DNA from 3 places in the Serinicoccus sp. JS2-9 genome. Region 2 is predicted to be linked to each of the others. Evidence: predicted binding sites of a transcription regulator. Region 2 holds the regulator's gene; each other region holds the start of a gene.
What was found. The regulator LexA, encoded in region 2, represses DNA repair genes until DNA is damaged. The targets are predictions, from matches to a motif close to TCGAACANNTGTTCGA.

Region 1: the regulator LexA is predicted to act here: its motif matches at 2,368-2,383, upstream of AC5PYY_RS13855 (alpha-ketoglutarate-dependent dioxygenase AlkB).
Region 3: the regulator LexA is predicted to act here: its motif matches at 1,571-1,586, upstream of AC5PYY_RS04700 (HNH endonuclease signature motif containing protein).

Annotation. Positions count from the first base shown of each region.
Region 1 is NZ_CM180091.1:2,860,916-2,866,119, forward strand. Features, by position in the region: gene AC5PYY_RS13835 (GNAT family N-acetyltransferase) at 1-337, shown strand, start outside; gene AC5PYY_RS13840 (hypothetical protein) at 350-619, opposite strand; gene AC5PYY_RS13845 (isoprenyl transferase) at 715-1,503, opposite strand; gene recO (DNA repair protein RecO) at 1,504-2,235, opposite strand; gene AC5PYY_RS13855 (alpha-ketoglutarate-dependent dioxygenase AlkB) at 2,394-3,032, shown strand; gene ptsP (phosphoenolpyruvate--protein phosphotransferase) at 3,159-5,204, opposite strand, start outside.
Region 2 is NZ_CM180091.1:1,975,509-1,980,712, forward strand. Features, by position in the region: gene AC5PYY_RS09655 (sensor histidine kinase) at 1-731, shown strand, start outside; gene AC5PYY_RS09660 (Sir2 family NAD-dependent protein deacetylase) at 728-1,639, shown strand; gene AC5PYY_RS09665 (PRC-barrel domain-containing protein) at 1,698-2,030, shown strand; gene lexA (transcriptional repressor LexA) at 2,103-2,825, opposite strand; gene AC5PYY_RS09675 (LysM peptidoglycan-binding domain-containing protein) at 3,098-3,520, shown strand; gene AC5PYY_RS09680 (hypothetical protein) at 3,552-4,130, opposite strand; gene AC5PYY_RS09685 (L-lactate dehydrogenase) at 4,225-5,160, shown strand; gene AC5PYY_RS09690 (glycoside hydrolase family 65 protein) at 5,107-5,204, opposite strand, start outside.
Region 3 is NZ_CM180091.1:927,556-932,759, forward strand. Features, by position in the region: gene AC5PYY_RS04690 (DUF1540 domain-containing protein) at 204-485, shown strand; gene AC5PYY_RS04695 (hypothetical protein) at 486-1,307, opposite strand; gene AC5PYY_RS04700 (HNH endonuclease signature motif containing protein) at 1,646-3,913, shown strand; gene AC5PYY_RS04705 (endonuclease/exonuclease/phosphatase family protein) at 3,982-5,010, opposite strand; gene AC5PYY_RS04710 ((2Fe-2S)-binding protein) at 5,181-5,204, shown strand, end outside.

The DNA.
Region 1 (5,204 bases), 890 kb from region 2:
TGCGCTCCTGGGCACGGCCCTGGGTCCGTTGCGCGAGAGGGGGATTCACTGGATCGACGCCTACACGCGCGAGGATCCGGAGGCGAATGCCTGGTATGCCGCGCAGGGCTTCGAGGTCGACTCCACCTACCTGCACGTCTACCGCGGCGGCGATGAGCAGACGGAGGACACGCACGGCGACGAGGGTTTCGACGCGCCCTTCGGGCTCGGCGCACCGGTCAGAGGCTTCTTCCACGGGCCGGACGAGGACCCGGCGTCCTGGCGTGAGCGGTTCGCGCGGGTGCACCAGTGTCGCCGCTACGTGCGCCCTCTCGCCGGTATGCCGACCCGCCCCTGAGCCGGCTGGAGACTACTCGTCCCGGTCGTACACGGCGACGGCATCATCACCCGCACAGCAGCTGAAACGACCGGCAGCGGGGTCCTTGTGCAGGCAGCCGCACGAGCAGGACTGCCCGTAGGGTCGCCCCTCGTCGTCCCGCGGCCCGCCGCCCCTCAGAAAGAGATCGCCGCACTGCGGACACAGGAAGGCCGCGCCGCGCCAGCCCTTCGGCGACCCGGACGTGCCCCAGCAGCGGAAGCGGTAGCCGGGGAAGCCGGGCGGAGTCTGCTGCTCGGTCATGGGCCGACACTAGTCACCGGCCGCGTCGGGACTGACCGCGGGCCGGCACGACCTGCATCGGCATCTCTCCCGATGACGGTCGTGCCCTCCCGTGGTCACTCCGGTGCCGGCGCGTCGACAGCGCCACCGTAACGCCGGTCGCGGGAGGCGTACTGCTCGATCGCGGCCCAGAGGTGTCGCCGGTCGTAGTCGGGCCAGAGGATGTCCTGGAAGACCATCTCGGCGTAGGCGCTCTGCCAGAGCAGGAAGTTGGAGGTGCGCTGCTCCCCCGAGCTGCGCACGAAGAGATCCACGTCCGGCACGTCCGGCTGGTAGAGGTACCGCCCGATCGTGCGCTCGTCGACACCGCGCGGGGACAGCCGACCCGCCTTGACGTCGTCGGCGAGGCGCCGCACGGCGTCGCCGATCTCGGCCCGCCCGCCGTAGTTGACGCAGAAGTTGAGCGTGATGACGTCGTTGTCGCGGGTCTGCCGCTCGGCCGACTCCAGCTCGGAGATCACCGACTTCCACAGCCTCGGCCGCCGCCCGGACCAGACCACCCGGACCCCCCAGGAGTCCAGCTCCTCCCGGCGCCGATGGATGACCGCCCGGTTGAAGCCCATGAGGAAGCGCACCTCGTCGGGACTGCGGCGCCAGTTCTCGGTCGAGAAGGCGTAGGCGCTGATGCACTTCACGCCGATCTCGATCCCGCCGGCGATGACGTCGAGCAGCGAGGCCTCCCCCGCCTCGTGGCCCTGGGTGCGCTTCAGGCCGCGCTGGTTGGCCCAGCGGCCGTTGCCGTCCATGACCATGGCCACATGCCGCGGCACCAGGTCGGCCGGCACCGGCGGCGGCGTCGCACCGGAAGGGTGCGGGAAAGGTCTGCGAGGGCTGCGGGTGCTCATCTACGGCGTCCTCTCCAGGTGGCGCAGCGAGCGCACTCCGCGCTCCAGGTGCCACTGCAGGTATGCCGCCACGAGGCCGCTCGCCTCGCTGCGGTGGCGGCTCTCGCTGACGTCGGCGACGCTCCAGTCGCTCGTGAACAGCGCCGACAGCAGCCCCAGGGTCTCCGGCGCCGGCGCGGTCGAGCCGGGTGGACGGCATACCGGGCAGACGACGCCACCGGAGGGCACGTGGAAGGCGCGGTGCGGACCGCTCATGCCGCACCGCGCGCAGTCGACGAAGCTCGCGCGCCACCCCGCGATCGCGAGCGCTCGCAGCAGGTAGGAGTCGAGCACCAGCCGCGGCGGGTGGTCACCGGTGGCCAGGGCGGCGAGTCCGCCCGCGAGGAGCCGGAAGTGCTGCAGCGCCGGCGTGCCCTCCTCGGTGAGCTGCTCGCAGGTCTCGAGCATGACGTTGGCCGCCGTGAAGGACGGGTAGTCGCGGGCGATGACCTCGCCGTAGGCGGCCAGCCCGTCAGCCTGAGTGATGGTGTCGAGGCTGCGACCCTCGTAGCACTGCACGTCGACGACCATGCCCGGTTCGAGCCGGGCGCCGAACTTGCTCGAGGTGCGCCGGACCCCCTTGGCGACCGCGCGGATGCGGCCGCGCGTCCGCCCCAGCATGACGACGATCCGGTCTGCCTCACCGAGCTTGTACGTCCGCAGCACCACGGCGGCGTCACGGTAGGTCGGCATGCTCCCAGTGTCCCACCCGAGGCTGCCGCCCTGCCGCAACGCGCCGGACCTCCGGACGCTGCCGCACCGGACGCGCGTTCGTCACGCACCGAACGCGCGTTGGTCACGCGGGCGCACGAGCCGTCGACGTCATCGCACATATGTTCTACAGTGTCGTCATGATGCTGCAGGGATCACTCCTGGACCAGGTCGACGAGGTCGGGCTCCGAAGCCTCGGGCATGACTCGGTGCACCGGACGCACCTCGAGCACGGCGCGTGGATCGACGTCCGCCCCGGGTGGGTCACCGGCTCGGACGCCCTCTTCACGCGCCTCGCGCTGGGCGGGCCGGCCGGGGTCGAGTGGCATGGCGAGGAGCGCCAGATGTGGGACAAGCAGGTCACCACCCCGCGCCTCCTGCGCTTCTACGCCGGGGGCGAGCGGCTGCCCGATCCGGTCCTCGAGGACGCTCGGGTGGCCCTCAGCGACCGGTATGCCGTGGAGCTGGGTGAGCCGTTCCGCACCGCGGGGATGTGCCTCTACCGCGACGGGCGGGACAGCGTGGCCTGGCATGGCGACCGGATCGGGCGCAGCAAGGAGCACGACACGATGGTGGCGATCGTGTCGCTCGGCGCTCCGCGGGCGCTGCTGCTGCGGCCGCGCGGTGGCGGCGACAGCATCCGGCACGTCCTGGGTCACGGCGACCTGCTCGTCATGGGCGGCTCGTGCCAGCGCACGTGGGACCACTGCGTGCCCAAGACCAGCAGCCCGGTCGGGCCCAGGATCAGCATCCAGTTCCGGCCCCGCGGGGTGCGCTGAGAGGGGGTGGGTGCGGCACCGGTTCGCGGTATGCCGTGGCGTCCGCCGGCGGCGTGCTGGTCGCGGAAGCAGGGAGCCGGTGGGTGCCTGCGCACGCCTGCTCAGCGGGAGCTGGACGAGGCCGCCTCAGGGGGTGCGGGCACCCTGGGCGTGCTGGGCCAGGAGGTCTCGCACCGCCGCGGCGTCGCGGGCCGCGACGGCGCCGGCTGCGAGGTCCTGCAGCTGGCGGCGTGACGAGGCGCGCAGCAGTGCCTTGACGGTCGGCACCGAACTCGCCGACACGCTCAGCTCGCGCACGCCGAGCCCCACCAGCAGCCCAGCGGTCTCGGGGTCGCTGGCCAGGTCGCCGCACAGGCTGACGACGACCCCCTCGGGGGCCTGGTCGCTGATGAGCCGCACCAGCCGCAGCACGGCCGGGTCCAGCGCGTCGGACCAGGGCGCCACATGCGCGTTGCCCCGCTCGGCGGCCAGGGTGTACTGACTCAGGTCGTTGCTGCCGATCGAGACGAAGTCCAGCCCGCGGGCCAACCGGGCCAGTCGGACGGCGACGGCAGGGACCTCGACCATGATGCCCACGCCCAGCTGCTCGGGCGGCGCCGACAACCCGGCCCGCCGGGCTGCCTCGGCCAGCCGCTCCTTGGCCCAGTCCACGTCGTCGACCGTGGTCACCATGGGGAAGAGCACGTTGACCCGGTGGCGGCGCGCGACCTGGCAGATCGCCTCCAGCTGGTCGAGCAGCAGGGAGGGATCGGCCCGGAACGCGCGCAGCCCGCGCACGCCGAGGAAGGGGTTGGTCTCGGGCTCCATCGGCATGAACTCCAGCGGCTTGTCACCGCCGACGTCCCAGGTGCGGATCGTCACCGGGTGCGGCGCGAAGGCCTCGGCGATGGCGCAGAAGACCTCGATCTGCTCCGCCACGTCCGGGGCCCGGTGCCACTGCGCGAAGACCGCCTCGGTGCGCACGAGCCCCGACCCCTCGGCCCCGAGTCCGGCGGCGAGCCGCGCCACCGCGGGCGAGGAGACGTTGGCTTTGACCGACACCCGTGCCCCGTCCCGCGTGACGACCGGGAGGTGGGTGTCGGCGAGCGCCTGCTCCCGATAGGCGCGGCGCCGCTCCAGCATCTCCTCGAAAGCCGTCTGCACCTCTGCCGGTGGATCGATCTCGAAGCGTCCGCTGCGGCTGTCGAAGGCCAGCACCGTGCCGGCAGCGACCCGACCGCGATCCCCCACGCCGGTGAGGACCGGCACCCCCCGGGCCCGGGCGATGAGCACGCCGTGACCGAGTGCTCCGCCCCGCAGGGTCACCACGCCGCGGATCGCCGTGGCGTCCAACGAAATCGCCAGGGCCGGGTCGAGCTCGTCCACGACCAGGACGCCCTGCCCCAGCTCCTCGGGCTCCTCTGCGTCGAGCAGCACCCGCATGACCCGTTCACCGACGCTGCGCACGTCCTGCGCCCGCTCCCGCAGGTAGGCGTCCGGCAGCTCCTCGAACCTGCCCGCCACGGCGGCCACGGCGTCCTGCCAGGCCGAGACGGCGCTGGCCCCGCCGTCGATCCGGCCCGAGACGTCAGAGGAGAGCTCGGGGTCGCGCAGCAGCAGAGCGTGGGCGTCGAAGACCTCGGCGTGTCCCGTGCCCAGGTGACGCCGGGCCCGCGCGGCGAGCTCACCGAGACGGTCGACGGCTTCCGCCACCGCGGCCCGCAGCCGGTCGTGCTCCCCCTGCGGCGACCCACCCTCGCGATCCGCCCGCTCGGGCAGCACCTGATCCAGCACCGCAGGGCCCATCGCCGCGTCCAGCCCGGAGCCCGCCACACCCGGCTCGTCCGAGACCGCCGGTGCCGGCTGCTCCTGGTCAGCCATCGGCTCGGCGGGAGCGGGGGTGTCACCGAAGGCCGTCGCCGCCAGTGCCTCGATGTCGGCCAGCACGGCGCTGGCGTCGGGGCCGGTGGCCTCCACCCGCAGCACATGCCCCTGCCGCGCCGCCAGAGTCGCGACCGAGGACAGGCTCATCGCCTCGACAGGTCCGGTCCCACCGGTGAGGTTGCGCACGCGGACCCGCGTGCCGGGAGCGACCTGGGCCGCGGTCGAGACGAGGCGGGCCGCCGGTCTCGCGTGCAGTCCGTGATCACCCAGCACCGAGACGTCGACCTGCTCCCACGCCGCATCGTCTGC
Region 2 (5,204 bases):
ACGACCTGCTCGACACGATGGAGTCGGCGCTCTCGGTCCGGCACGACAGCGAGCAGCGGGTCCGGCAGTTCGTCGCCGACGCCTCGCACGAGCTGCGCACCCCGCTCGCATCGATCCGGGGGTATGCCGAGCTGTCCCGCCGCGAGACCGAGCCGGTGCCCGTCTCGGTCCAGCACGCGCTGCGCCGGGTCGAGTCCGAGTCGCTGCGCATGCAGGGGCTGGTGGAGGACCTGCTGCTGCTGGCCCGGCTCGACGCCGGCCGACCGCTCGAACGCGAGCCGGTCGACCTCACCCTCGTCTGCCTCGACGCCGTCAGCGACGCCCAGGTAGCCGGGCCCGACCACGCGTGGGCGCTGGACCTGCCGCAGGAGCCGGTCGAGCTGGTCGGCGACGAGGGGCGGCTCCGGCAGGTCCTGACCAACCTGCTCGCCAACGCCCGCACCCACACGCCGCCCGGGACCACCGTGACGACCCGGCTGCGGGTGCGCGGCGACCTCGTGGAGGTCGTCGTGGCCGACGACGGCCCCGGCATCCCCGAGGCGCTGCAGTCGACCATCTTCGAGCGCTTCACCCGGGGTGACGACTCGCGCTCGCGGGCCGCCGGGAGCACCGGCCTGGGGCTGTCGATCGTGGCGGCGGTCGCGCGGGCCCACGGTGGGCAGGTGCGCCTGGAGTCGGAGCCTGGGCGGACCGAGTTCGTGGTCAGCCTGCCGGTAGGTGAGCGCCCGTGACGCAGGCCTCGACCGACGCCAGTCCACCCGACCCCGCGCAGACCGTGCCCCCGGCGCGGCTCGTCGAGGAGTCCGGGTATGCCGAACTGCGGCGACTCGTCGGTGCCGGTGGCGTCGTGGCGCTCACCGGCGCGGGCATGTCCACCGCCAGCGGCATCCCCGACTACCGAGGACCGGACGGCACCCGTCGGGTGCAACCGATGCAGCACGGGGAGTTCGTGACCTCCGCGGAGGCCCGGCAGCGCTACTGGGCGCGGGCCTACGCCGGCTGGCAGCGGTTCGCCGCCGCGGCACCGAACCCGGCGCACGAGGCGGTCGCCGACCTCGAGCGCAGGGGTCTGCTGGACCAGGTGATCACCCAGAACGTCGACGGGCTCCATCAGCGGGCGGGCAGCCGGCGGGTGCTGGAGCTGCACGGCACGCTGGCGCGCGTCGAGTGCCTCGACTGTGGCGAGCCGGTGGTGCGCGAGCAGGTGCAGCGCTGGCTCGGCGAGGCGAACCCGGGCTTCCTCGACCACGTGCGCACCGACGGGCGGGTGCGGCCCGACGGCGACATCGCGCTGCCGGAGGAGCTGGTGGGTGGGTTCCGGGCCCCACGCTGCCTCGTATGCGGTGGCGACCGGCTCAAGCCGGACGTCGTCTTCTTCGGCGGGTCCGTCGCCAAGGAAGTGGTGGCACAGGCCTTCGACCACGTCGGGCGGGCGCGCACGCTGCTCGTGCTCGGCTCCTCGCTGCGGGTGATGAGCGGCTACCGGTTCGTGCGGAGGGCGGCGCGCGACGACATACCGGTGGCGGTGCTCACGCGAGGGGAGACGCGGGGCGACGCGGAGGCGACGCTGCGGGTGGATGCGCTCGTCGGTGACGTGCTGCCCCGCCTGGTGCGGGATCTGTCGGGCGGGCCGTCATAGTCTGGTCGTAGTCTGGTCGCAGCGGTCCGGCCCGGGCCGAGAAGGAGGTCAGGTCACGGTGATCACCTACGAGAAGCTGGGTGAGATGTACGACGCGGAGGTCGTCGACCAGGACGGCCACAAGGTCGGCGGGCTCGATCAGGTCTATCTCGACAACAGCACCGGCAACCCGGCCTGGATCTCGGTGCGGACCGGCTGGTGGGGCGGACGGCGGATCTTCTGCCCGGTGTCCAACGCGGTGGTCGACGGCGGCCACATCCGCGTGCCCTACTCGGTCGCCATGATCAAGGAGGCCCCGGAGATCCCCTGCGACGGGCACCTGACCGAGGACGAGGAGGAGCAGCTCTACGACTACTACGCCGTCGACCAAGGCCCGGCACCCTCGGCCTGAGGGTGCGGCGCCTGCCCCCGGTGAGGATGGAGGGGGCCGGGGGAGGCGCCGCGGTCGGTGGGGGTGACGCAGTCAGATGCGGCGCAGGACGGCGGTCACCTTGCCGAGGATGACGGCGTGGTCGCCGTCGATCGGCTCGTAGGACGGGTTGTGCGGGATGAGCCACACCTTGCCGTCGCGGTTGCGGTAGGTCTTGACCGTCGCCTCGTTGTCGAGCATGGCGGCCACGATCTCGCCGTTGACCGCCGTAGGCTGGCGGCGGACCACGACCCAGTCGCCGTCGCAGATCGCGGCGTCGACCATGGAGTCGCCGACCACCTTGAGCAGGAAGAGCTCTCCGTCGCCGACGATCTGCCGGGGGAGGGGGAAGACGTCCTCGACGGCCTCCTCGGCCAGGATCGGCCCGCCCGCAGCGATGCGGCCCACGAGCGGCACGTAGGAGGGGCGCGGGTGGGCGTCGTTGATCCCCGTCTCGTCGATCGTCTCGCTGGAGACCGGCCCGGGATCGGTGTCGCCACGCCGGTAGCCGGGCCCCTCGTCGCCGGGGTGGACCACCTCGATGGCGCGGGGCCGGTTGGGGTCGCGGCGCAGGTAGCCCTTGCGCTCGAGCGTCTTGAGCTGGTGGGCCACCGAGCTCGGTGACGTGAGCCCGACGGCGTCACCGATCTCGCGCAGGCTCGGCGGGTAGCCCCGGTGGTCGACCGAGTCGCGGATGACGTCGAGCACGCGGCGCTGCCGGTTGGTCAGCTCCGCCGCGCCGCCGTCGCGGTCCGGCATCTCGTGGATCGTGGCCATGGTCTCCATCCCCTCATCCGGGCCCCACCCTCTGCGCTCGCCGCCCGGCTGCGGCGCCGGGAGTGCATCATGCCTGGTCAGAAGGTATGTCAGTGGTGGGTGGTTGAGTTCCTGACATGAGCACAGCGTACGCCGGTAGCACGCCGCGGGCAAACATGTGTTCGGTCAGCGTGTCGACATCGTCGCACGCGTGTGCTATCAATAGGACAGACGTGCTATCGGAGATGTGTCCGAAGAGCACCTCGAGAAGGAACACGAGGAAGGTGATCCGCATGAGCACGGCCATCGCGCATGACATCTCGATCCCGCTGCCCGCTCCCAGGCGTCGGAGGGTCGCCCCGGGGCGACGTGGTCACCTGCGCCTCGTCGGTGCCGGGGAGCCAGCCCTGCCTCAGGCGCAGCGCGCGTCGACCCGGCCGACGACGCTGCGGCTGACGCGTCGCGGTCGGCTGGCGCTCACGACGACCGCCGCGCTGGTCGTGGCGCTCGTCGCGGTGTCGATGATCGGCCTGCTCGGACCCGCGGGGGCGACCACGTCGGTCGTCGTCGAGCCGGGAAGCACCCTGTCGCAGATCGCGGCGGAGCAGCTGCCGGACATGCCGCTGAGCCAGGCCATCACGGACATCCAGCGGGCCAACCGGCTGAGCACCACTTCGGTGGCGGCCGGTCAGGAGTTGATCATCCCCGGTCGCTGACCGTGCGGGAGCGAAGCGCCCTGGTTCTGGGTCAGGACGCCCGGCGCAGGGCGTCCCACACCACGGGCATCTGCTCGCAGGGGATGAAGTACCCGATGAGATGCGGGTCGAACATCAGCCCGGTCACGTCGGCCGACTGGTAGGCCTCGGCGGCGTCCACGACCTCCTCCGGGGGCAGAGCTATAGCGCGCAGGTCCTCGTCGGGGGCGACCATGCCGTTCTGGACGGCGAAGTGGCGGGCCCGCTCGGCGCTGGTGAAGGTGAGCAGCATCAACTGGCCCTCGATCTGGGCCGCGGCGGGGGATTCCGCGCCGGGGTCGCCGACCGCGATGAACCACCAGTGCGGCAGGTCCATCGTGGCGCGCCAGAGCGCGGTCATGCCCTCGTGGTCCTCGGGGCCGCTGACGCGGGCCGCCAGCCGGTCGGTCTCGGTCTCCTCCGGCTCGGCCAGCTGCCCGAGATCGGTGGTGCCGCGGCCGGGACCAGTGGCCGCTGGGGGCTGGTCGGGGGACGCGGGGGAGACTGGTCGCTGACCCTCGTGGACGGAGTCCGCCGCCACGTCGTCGGCCGAGGAATCCTCCTGGAACGGCATGTGGGTCGGGTCACTCATATCCTCTATCCGACCACAGGGAGCCGCCGGGGCCAAGCCGGGAGCGGCAGGGGGAGTGTGCGCGCGGGGCCGGCGGTCGCGCCATGATGGACCCATGACAGCCACCAGAGGAGTCAGCAGGGTCGCCGTCGTCGGAGCCGGGTCGGTCGGCGCCACCCTCGCCTACGCCATGCTCATGCGCGGGTCGGCGCGGTCCGTGGTGCTCCACGACGTCGACGCCGCCAAGGTCCGTGCCCAGACGCTCGACCTGCGACAGGGCCTGCAGTTCATGCCGGAGGCGCGGGTCGAGGGGTCCGACGACGTCGCCGTGTGTGCCGGGGCCGACGTCATCGCCGTGACCGCGGGCGCCAAGCAGCAGCCCGGACAGTCCCGGCTGGACCTCGCGGCCTCCACGGCCCGGCTGATGCAGACCCTCATGCCGCGCCTGGCCGAGGTCGCGCCGGACGCGGTCTACGTCATGGTTACCAACCCGGTCGACGTCGTCACCTACGTCGCGCAGCAGGTCACCGGCCTCCCGCAGGCGCGGCTGTTCGGGTCCGGCACGGTGCTCGACTCCGCCCGGCTGCGAGCCCTGGTCGCCCAGCACTGCGGGGTGGCGGTGCAGAACGTCCATGCCTACGTCATCGGGGAGCACGGGGACAGCGAGATCCCGCTGTGGAGCACGGCGACGGTCGGCGCGGTGCCCGTCACCAGGCTCACGACGCGCGAGGAGCGGGACCGGATGGCGCACGACGTCGTCCACGCCGCCTACGAGATCATCCAGGGCAAGGGCGCCACGAACTTCGCCATCGGTGCCTCCGCGAGCCGGATCGTGGAGGCCGTGCTGCGCGACGAGGGCCAGGTGCTGCCCGTGTCCACCCGGGTCGACGGCTACGCCGGCCTCGAGGACGTCTGCCTCTCCGTGCCGACCGTCGTCGGTGCCGGCGGCGCGGAGCGCCAGCTCGCGCCCACGCTCGACGACACCGAGACCGAGGGGCTACGCGCCAGCGCTGCCTCCATCCGTTCGGCGGCGCGCTCGCTCGGCTTCTGAGGCCGAGACCACGGCCACCGGACCCGTCGTGTCGTCCAGGTCGA
Region 3 (5,204 bases), 1.0 Mb from region 2:
CCTGCGACGGGGGCCGGGGTATGCACATGGTGTTGTGATGGAAAGGCGTCATGCATTCGTTCGGACACCTTGGCTTTTTTTATTTCTGCGGCGGCCCTATCTCTGATCAGGTGCGATGTCCTTGTGGCGGCTCTGGAGCAGCCACTAACGTGGCATTTCAGCGGAAAGATTTTCCGGCACAGTATGGGGAAAGGAAGGCTGTCATGGCCACTGTCACTGCGATCTCCTCGTGCGAGGTCACCGCGTGCGCCTACAACAAGGACGGCTGCAGCGCCGAGGCCGTCACGATCGCCGGTGAGTCCGGCGGCGCGACCTGCGGGACCTTCATCGAGCTCGACGTGCGCGGAGGTCTTCCCGTGGCCGGTGGCCACGTGGGTGCTTGCCAGCGGTTGGAGTGCGCGCACAACTCCGACCTCATGTGCACGGCCGAGGCCATCACCGTCGGTGGCGACACCGCCAACTGCCTCAGCTACACCGCGAGCTGATCACTCGACTGCCGCCGCCGTCCTCCGCCACGCCTGGAGGGCGGCGGTGAGCGCTGTCAGGTCCCTGATCGGGGCGGGGAAGGGCACGACGACCGACCGGGTGAGGTGCTCCTCGACCTGCAGCCAGGTGCAGCCGGTGCTGTCGACATCGGCGAGGAGCACCTGACCGGCATACTCCGCGATGCCGGGTGGTGTCGGCTGGGCGCCGCAGACCAGACCGGGTCGGACGCTGTCCGCAGCCTCCTGCACCACGGACGACGCCTCCCCGAGCGCCGCGACGAGCGCGACGCTGTCCCACTCCTGCTCCCGCGACGGGAAAGCAGGCTGCTCGGCGAGCTCAGGCAGCAGCAGCGTGCTCACGCCGCCGTGACCATGCACGATGACCTTGTCGCCGCTCAGCGCGAGCAGCGCGACGCGCGCACCGGCCTGGGCGGCCAGGGCCACCGTCTCGGGGAGCGCACCGGCCTGACGCAGGGAGCGGACCTGCTCCTCCTCCAGCACGTGCAGGTGACCGAGAGCGTGCAGGCTGGCCGTCGCGACCTGCAGCCGCGCGTCAGCCGCCAGCTGGTCGAGTCGCAGGCGGACGGCGCCGCAGCTGCCGGGGTCGATCGCGAAGCTGTCGTTTAGTGCGAGGGCGACCTGGCCGGTGGCGCAGAGCCCGTGGGCGAGTGGGCGGTGGGCAGTGTCCGGGTCGAGGTGGTAGGCCACCACGCTGCAGCGTCCAGCGCCCTCGAGGAGTCGGGCCGCGACCGAGCGCGCCATCGCGTGGCGGAGGGCGTCGAGGTCGTCGGGCACCTGGGAGGGCGTGCGCGGGGCCGTCATGGACTAAGGATACCCTCACCCGGAATGCGTTGAGGACGCGCGCCTAATGGGGCTGTGGTGAGGGTGCGTCTGCCGGTGCTCTGGTGCGGCACCGGCCCTCCCGAGGGGTGGGCGAAGAAGGTGGCGCCGAGTGGGCGAAGAAGGTGGTGCCGATGGTGTGGGCCGACTGGGCGGATTCGGGGCCGCTCCTGGGCCTGGGCTTGGGTCCCGGGTGGTGAGGGTGTCGTGGTGGATCGCGAGAACGCTGGACGACTCTCTTGACGTCGAACAGGTGTTCGAGTAGTGTGGTGGGTAGTCGCTCACCAGGGGTGGCGGCAGGTTCGTCGGGGGAGGTCGGTGTGGCGGTCGCGACGGTGGAGTGGGGTGCTGGGTCGGAGTCGGCGGGGGCGGCGGCCCTGGAGGCGTTGGGGTCGGTCGCGGCGGTGCGGGCGGGGCTCGAGGCGCGGTTGATCGAGGCGGCGCGGTTGGTGGTGTCGGTGACGGGGGCCGCGCTGCTGGCGGCGAAGGGGTTCAGCAGCGTGGAAGAGCTGACCGAGGCGCAGCGGGTCAAGTGGCGCACGGAGACGAAGCGGGGCGCGTGCCAGGAGGTGCAGGCCGCGTTGGGGATGGGTGAGGCGCAGGCGAGGCAGTTGGTGGGGGTGGCGTGTGCCCCGGTGCGGGTGCGGGCGGCGGTGCTGGGGGCCCTGGATCGGGGTGAGGTGACCTGGGAGATGGTGCGGGGTTTCTGGCGCCGCTGCGGGGCGTTGCCGGCCGAGGGTGCGGAGCTGGTCGCGGAGGGGGTGTTCGGGGATGACCCGGAGACGGTGGTGGCCGAGCGGTTGGACCCGGACGGTGAGCTGCTGGACCGGCCGTGGCATGAGGCGGACTACCGGGCGGTGCTGGAGCGGGAGGCCCGCCGGGTCGAGGGGGAGGATGTTGCTGCGGAGCGGGAGCGGCGGCGCAGGGCGTACCGGGCCCGGCATGTGTCGGTGCAGGTCAATGATGACGGGTCGGGCACGTTGGCGGTGACGGGTCCGGTGCTGGCGATGATCGGTGCGCATACCCGGATCGAGCGGGCGGCCCGGTTGCTGCGCAAGCAGGGCGATCCTCGCACCCTGGACCAGCTGCGGGCGGACATCGCCGCGACGCTGTTGCTCCACGGGCACGTCCCGACCCCTGCGGGCACGACGGCAGGCACGAGCGCAAGCGATGACGACAGGGCTAGCGGTGCGCCTAGCGGGACCACCGCAGGAGCAGGCCACCGCGGCGCGCAGAGCAGCCCAGCCGGCACCGACAGCGACGCCGACGGTGACACCGACACCGGCGGTGACGTGGATGGTCATCTGATGGTGCCGGATGTCGCCGGGATCGCTCGGGTGGTCACGGGGATGCCGGCGGTGCAGCTGCAGGTCGTCGTGCCCTGGGACGCGCTGGCCGGGCGGGTCACGTGCCCGACCTGCACCAGACCGACCGGCGTGACGGGCAAGCACCCGCCGCCGGACGATCCTGCCCCTGCGTCGGGGGTGGGTCTGGTGTTGGGGCGGCACCCGGTGTACGTGGGTCCGGGGCAGGCGCGGGAGATCGCGTTGATGCCGGGCACGACGCTGTTGCGGTTGTTGACGGACCCGGCGGATGGGCGGTTGATCGAGCGGAGCACCGCGTCGTACCGGCCGGACGCGGCGATGCGCCGGCAGGTGCTGGCCGCGGACGTGTTCTCCCGGGCGCCGGGGTCCCGGCTGCCCGGGGCGGTGTGCGAGCTGGACCACGTCACCCCGTGGGCCGCCCGGGGGGCGGGGGGTCCGACCGCGGAGACCAACCTCGTCGCGCTCGGCAAACGGGTCCATGACCTGAAGACCCGGGGGTTGGCGTTCGCCGCGATCAACGAGGCGCGGGACCTGACCTGGGTCACGCTGCTCGGGCAGGCCCAGACCACGAGGGTCCACGACTACCGGCAGTACGCCCACGGCCCTAGCACCACCGGCCACTCGGGCGCGGCTGATACTTCGGGAACGTCTCGGGCGCAGGTGGAGGCCGGGCTGCGGGAGGCGGTGGACCGGCTTTCTCCGATCGACCCCGCCCGGGTTGGGGAGCACCCGAGTGCACGGGAGGACCTGGACGATCGGCGGGACCTGCTGAACCGGGCGTTCTACGCCGCTCTCGCGCACCGCGGGGTCGGTGCGTTCCTGGAAGATCACGACGACCACCCCGGGTCCGGAGAGCACGGCGGCCCGCTGGCCGGGTGGATGTGGGTCACCCGCACCACCGCGGGCGGGCAACGCCGCCACGGGCCCGATCCCGACACCCCCACCCTCGACCAGGTCCTCCACCCCGCCAGCACCCACGAGACGGACGACCACGACTCGGTCGACCGCGGCGGTAGCCGCGACGGACGTGAAGGCGGCGTTGACGACGGCAGCAATGGCGGCGACGGCGGCGACAGCCACGGCGGGCAGGACAGGCCGGGCAAGCGCGGCGAGCAGGACAGGCCTGGACAGCGCCCGGGGCACGAGCCGCGAGACAGGCACGACGAGCGGGGCAGGGGCGGATCGCAGAAACCGAGCGAGCGCGACCCGAGCGAGCGACCCCGCTGGGGCACCACGCCAGGCGACGACACCCCACCCTTCTGACCAGCGCAGTGGCCGCCTCGCCGGCCCTGGCCACCCCGACGGCCCTGGCCGCCACGGCGGGTCACCGCTCAGGCAGGCCGATGCCGGAAGCGCACGCGGACGATCCCGTGGTCGCCGGTGCCGCGTTCCTTCTGGTTCTCCTCGTTGAGGTGGTCGTTGACGACGTCCAGCCCGTCGAAGAGCCAGCGCCGCCGGTAGGAGTGGTCGTAGAACTGCTCCGAGACGAGCACGTGGTCGAGGGACTCGCGCAGATCCTGATAGACGTGCGTGTAGTAGACGTCACGGGTGCTGCGGTACTCCTGCAGCGTCTGCGCGGTGTAGAGCGCGTTGTCGCCGCCCCCGCGGGACTCGCCCACCAGGTAGCGCGGTTGTTCGGTGAGGATGTTGAGCGTGTTGGAGTGCTGGCCGTCGTTGAGGTCGCCCAGCACGATGACCGGGGTCACGGTCCCCTTGAGCTCGGCGGTGAGGATCACCCGCAGCGCCGCGGCCTCGGCGGTGCGCCGCACGGTCGAGAGCGCGGCCCCGATCGCGGTGGTATGCGGTTTGTAGCGGTCGCGGTCGGCGTTGTACCAGGGCTCGCGCCAGATCTGCGTCGGCGCCTTGGACTTCACGTGACACACGTAGACCGCGGTCGCCGGCTCGTCGTCGCGGGGAGCGATCTCGAAGCGGAGCACGGGGCGTGAGAAGCCACGGATCCTCACCGCGATGTCGGGTGTCTGCGGATCCTCACCGGAGGACTCCAGCCGCAGGTCGTCCGGGAAGGTGTCGAGCCAGCGGGGCGAGTCGGGCACGAGCAGGTCCCGGCGGACCAGGGCCGCGCAGACGATCTTGGCGCCGGTCGCCGGCGCCGCCAGCAGCTCGTAGTCCTCCTCGAGGCCGGACTGGGTCACGACGTCCCGCAGAGCCTCGGCGTGCCACAGCTCCTGCAGACCCAGAACGTCGGGTGCGAGGTCGCGCAGCATCCGCGCCGACCAGGCGACCTTGGCGGCATACTGGTCCGGGCTCCACCCCTCGCCGTTCTGATACATCGGCCCACCGGGCAGGTTCAGGTTGTAGAGGTTGAAGGTCGCGACGCTCAGCGTCGGACGATTGACCACGGTGCCTCCTCGGTCCCGGTGCTCACGGCATACCTCGTCGTTCGGCTCTACCCTCGCACTCCGCCAGAGTCTGCCGCTCGCATCCCAGATACGCGCGGTGCCGTGCGGTGAGGGTTCGGCTGGATAGATTGGGTGCCCGCACGCCGTCCCCGAAGTCACCAGGAGAGCACGTGCAGCTGTCGGTCAACGGCACG